2 regions of the Sanguibacter sp. HDW7 genome follow, and region 2 is predicted to be linked to the other one. Evidence: predicted binding sites of a transcription regulator. Region 2 holds the regulator's gene; the other holds the start of a gene.
What was found. The regulator HspR, encoded in region 2, represses chaperone genes until heat shock. The targets are predictions, from matches to a motif close to AAGTTGAGTCNNNNNGACTCAACTT.
Positions count from the first base shown of each region.

Region 1 (2,361 bases), 540 kb from region 2:
GCTGGCGGCCCGTGATGTAGCGGTTGGAGAGACGCGCGGCAGCGACGAGCGCGCCGTCGGAGATCGTCACGCCGTGATGGGCCTCGTACCGGGACTTCAGGCCGCGGAGGATCGCGACGGTGTCCTCGACGGACGGCTCGCCGACGAAGACCTGCTGGAAGCGACGCTCGAGCGCAGGGTCCTTCTCGACGTGCTCGCGATACTCGTCGAGCGTCGTCGCGCCGACGAGGCGCAGCTCGCCGCGGGCGAGCATGGGCTTGAGCATGTTGCCCGCGTCCATCGCGCCCTCGGAGCCGCCGCCCGCACCGACGACCGTGTGGAGCTCGTCGATGAAGGTGACGACCTCGCCGTCGGAGTCCTTGATCTCCTGGAGGACCGCCTTGAGGCGCTCCTCGAACTCGCCGCGGTACTTGGCGCCCGCGACCATCGCGGCGATGTCGAGCGCGACGAGCCGCTTGCCCTGGAGGGACGTGGGCACGTCGCCCGCGACGATGCGCTGGGCGAGACCCTCGACGACGGCGGTCTTGCCGACGCCGGGCTCGCCGATGAGCACGGGGTTGTTCTTGGTGCGGCGAGAGAGGACCTGGACGACGCGGCGGATCTCGGAGTCGCGGCCGATGACCGGGTCGAGGCGGCCGTCGCGGGCCTGCTGGGTGAGGTCGATGCCGTACTTCTCGAGCGTCTTGCACGTGCCCTCGGGGTTGGCGGACGTCACGGGGCCCGTGCCGCGGACGGCGGGCAGCGCGGCGCGGAGCGCGTCGGTCGTCGCGCCGGACTCGCGCAGTGCGGAGGCCGCCGGGGAGTCGACGGTCGCGAGGGCGAGGAGGAGGAGCTCGGCGGAGATGTAGTCGTCGCCGTGCGCGGCCGACTCCTTCTTCGCGGCCTCGAGGACGTTGCCGAGGGCGCGGGACGCGGTGGGCTCCGAGACGGAGCCGCCCTGCGACGACGGAAGCGCGACGAGGGCCGTGCGGGTGCGACGGCCGACGTCCTTGACATCGACGTGCGCGGCGCCGAGCAGGGCGACGGCGAGCCCGTCGGGCTGCTCGAGAAGGGCGCCGAGGAGGTGGAGGGGTTCGATCTGCGGGTTGCCGGCGGCTCCGGCGGCGCGGATGGCGTCACCGATCGCCTGCTGCGACGCGGTGGTGAAGCTGGACTCCATGGGGTCTCCTCTCGGGTCGGGGTGGGTCTCGTCAGAGCAACCCCGTCAGACTTGAGTCTATTCCGCTCAACTTTGCAGCACCACCCTGCACCGCGCGGAAGTTCCTCTCGTCCCCGCAGGCCCGCGGTGCAATGATCGAGCATGACGTTCTTCCCTACGGGCACGCCCGCACCTCGTCCTGCCGGCACCTGGTCCCCTGACATCCTCGGGGAGGGATGGGAGCAGCGCACGCTGCACCTGGGGTCCGACGACGAGGGACCCGTGGACGTCACGCTCGTGCGCCTCACGCGCGGGCCACGGCACGACCGCGCGGTGCTGTACGTCCACGGGTTCGTCGACTACTTATTCCAGGCGCACGTCGGCGACGCCCTCGCCACGGCGGGCTGGGACTTCTACGCGGTCGACCTGCGTCGCTACGGACGGTCGCTGCGGCCCGGGCAGACGGCCAACATCGTCGACGACCTCGCCGTCCACGCCGAGGACCTCGACGCGGCTCTCGCCGTGGTGCGGGACGACGAGCAGCACGCCCGCATCGCGCTGCTCGGCCACTCGACCGGCGGGCTCGTCGCGTCGCTGTGGGCGAACGCCCGTCCCGGGCGGATCGACGCGCTCGTCCTCAACAGCCCGTGGCTCGAGCTCAACGACACCGCGCTCATGCGGACCGTCGGCACGCAGGGTCTGCGCGTCCTCGCGAAGGTTGCGCCGCGCATGGTCGTCGGGAGCCTCGCGCCGCACTACGGGCGCGCGCTCCACGCGAGCACGGGCGGCGAGTGGGACTACGACCTCGCGTGGAAGCCGATCGAGGGCTTCCCCGTCCGGGCGCGCTGGATCGCGTCCGTGCGCCGCGCGCACGCGCGCGTCGCCCGCGGCCTCGACATCACGTGCCCCGTGCTCGTGCTGACGTCCGACGCGACCGGGGACCACGTCCACGACCACCCGGACGTCCTCACGACCGACTCCGTGCTCGCGGTCGAGCACACCGCCGCGCTCGCGCCGGGCCTCGGCGAGGACGTCGTGTACGAGCAGGTCCCGGGCGGCGCGCACGACCTGGCGCTCTCCCCCGAGCCGGCGCGCAGCCGGTATCTCGAGCGCGTCGTCGCCTGGCTCGACGAGGTCGTGCCGCCGCGTCGATGACGGTGACCGCGGGCCGGCGCGGCTAGCGAGCCGGGGAGGGCGAGTCGTCCGGTCCGGATGCGCGCTCC
Region 1 is NZ_CP049862.1:3,059,525-3,061,885, forward strand. Features, by position in the region: gene G7063_RS13810 (ATP-dependent Clp protease ATP-binding subunit) at 1-1,159, opposite strand, end outside; gene G7063_RS13815 (alpha/beta hydrolase) at 1,301-2,293, shown strand; gene mnhG (monovalent cation/H(+) antiporter subunit G) at 2,316-2,361, opposite strand, start outside.
Region 1: G7063_RS13810 (ATP-dependent Clp protease ATP-binding subunit) is a predicted target of HspR. The motif match lies at 1,208-1,232, and genes of this name have one in related genera.

Region 2 (2,361 bases):
CGTCGATCACGTGACGGCTGAACGGTTCACGGCCTCCGGGCAGGCGTCGCAGCTGCGGTCGCCCGCCCGGAGCTGGCTCGAGCAGCTGCCCGACAGTCCAGCGCTGTGCCCCTCCCTCGTGGAGAGTCTCAGCCTCTAGCCGTGGCGCGACGCGTGGACGCCGACCGGTCCGGGGGGACGGTCGGCGCACGCGGGTCGCGTCGGTGCTCGTGCGTCGCCAGGGGGCGCACGAGCGTCGGGGGACACGAGAGGCCCGGGAACCACAGGTTCCCGGGCCTCTCGTGGTGCAGCGTCCCCGCGTGGGGAGCGCAGTAGGTTCAGACGCGCTCGTACGTGAGGCAGTCGGCCTCGTGCGTCGAGCCCGCGCCGATGCGGACCGACGACGCCGTGCACTCGAGGTGGTCGTTGTGCGAGCACTCGGCGCGCTGGCAGGCGCCGACCGACGCCACGACGCGCGCGAGCCCGCCCTTCGTCGACAGCGGGATGAACGTCGCGCACGACGCGTCGCCCGGGGTGCCAGCGACCGTGATCGCGCCCGCGTGGCAGCCGTCGTGGTTGTACGAGCAGCCCTCGATCGTGCACGAGCTCACGTGGGGCAGGGTGGTGGTTCCGTCCATCGGGTCCTCCTTGGTCCGGCCCCGGATCGTCCGGGGGCTCTACCGAGGAGAGTAGGCACGTCCGGCCAGTTGCGTAAAGGAAGGTAAGGCTCATCAGAACCGCGGAATCCTGCGGTTTTTAAGGCACGGCGGTGTTGCGGAAATGGTCGGCGCTCAGCGCCGCGGCCGCCACACGACGAGCGTCCCGCCACGCTCCTGCGGCACGTGCTTGCCGCGCGGCACCGCGACGATGTCGCCCGACGCGTCCGCGGTGAAGATGCGGTGACCCGGGTCGAGGGCCGTCGCGAGCATCTCGACGCGCCCGCGGAGCAGCCGCACCTGGTCCTCGAGGTGGAGGATGCGGCGGATGCCCGCGAGGTTGATGCCCTCGTCCTGGCTGAGGTGCTGGATGGTCCGCAGCCGCTCGACGTCGCGCGCGCTGTAGCGGCGCCCCCGCCCGACGGTGCGGGAGGGGACGACGAGCCCGAGGCGGTCGTACTGACGCAGCGTCTGCGGGTGCATGCCGGCGAGCTCGGCGGCTCGCGAGATCGGCAGCACGGGAACGTCGGCGGCGTCCATGACGGGTCAGTCCCTCGCGCGCGAGATCAGGTCGGCGCGGACATCCGTGCCCGCGGTCGCGTCACGGAACGCCTCGACGGCCGCTCGCGCGTCCGCCGAGAGGTTCTGCGGGACGACGACCTGCACGGTGACGAGCAGGTCGCCCGTCGCCTTCGCCGTCTGGACGCCACGGCCCTTGACGCGCAGGACACGGCCCGAGGGCGTGCCGGGCGCGACCTTGACCTTGACCGTCGCCCCGTCGAGCGTCGGAACCTCGAGCTGTGCACCGAGGGCGGCCTCGTCAAACGTCACGGGCAGCGTGACGCGCAGGTTGTGGCCGTCGAGCGAGAACACCGGGTGGGGTGCGACCTTCACCGTGATGAGGAGGTCGCCCGCCGCGCCGCCGCCCGTGCCGGGGCGGCCCTTGCCGCGCAGACGGATCTTCTGGCCGTCGCGCACGCCTGCGGGGATGCGTGTCTTGATGGTGCGGTGCTCGATGTCGAGCGCGACCTCGTCGCCCGTGACGGCCTGCCGGAACGGCAGCGTCACTGACGTCGTGAGGTCCGCGCCCTGCTGGGGCCGGGGACCGGCGCGGAAGCCCGCGCCGCCGCCACCGCCGTTGAAGAGGCCGCCGAGGATGTCCTCGAAGCCGCCTCCGCCGCCGAAGCCCGCACGGCCACCGCCGCGACCGCCGGCGCCGCCGAACATCGAGCCGAACATGTCCTCGAAGCCGCCCGCACCCGCGCCGCCGGGGCCCGCGGCGAAGCGTGCTCCGCCACCCATCGCGCGGATCGCGTCGTACTTCTCGCGCTCCTCGGCGTCGGAGAGCACCGCGTAGGCCTCGCCGACCTCCTTGAAGCGCTCCTCCGCCTTGGGGTCGCCGGCGTTCTGGTCCGGGTGGTACTGGCGCGCGAGCTTGCGGTACGCCTTCTTGATCGCGGCGCCGTCAGCGTCCTTCGGGACGCCGAGCGCGGCGTAGAAGTCCTTCTCGAGCCAGTCCTGTCCGGTCAACGCGGTCCTTCCTTGCTGTTGTACGTGGGGTGCGGTCGCGGCGGGCCCGGGTGGGGCCCGCCGCGACCGAGAGGTTACTGCTGGGGTCCGACGACGGCGACGCGCGCCGCGCGGACGATCTTCTCGCCGATGCGGTAGCCGGGCTCGATGACGAACTTCACGGTCGTCGTCGTGGCCTCGGCCGAGTCCTCGTGCA
Region 2 is NZ_CP049862.1:251,686-254,046, reverse strand. Features, by position in the region: gene G7063_RS01080 (hypothetical protein) at 1-139, shown strand, start outside; gene G7063_RS01075 (DUF1540 domain-containing protein) at 318-617, opposite strand; gene G7063_RS01070 (heat shock protein transcriptional repressor HspR) at 771-1,175, opposite strand; gene G7063_RS01065 (DnaJ C-terminal domain-containing protein) at 1,182-2,165, opposite strand; gene grpE (nucleotide exchange factor GrpE) at 2,240-2,361, opposite strand, start outside.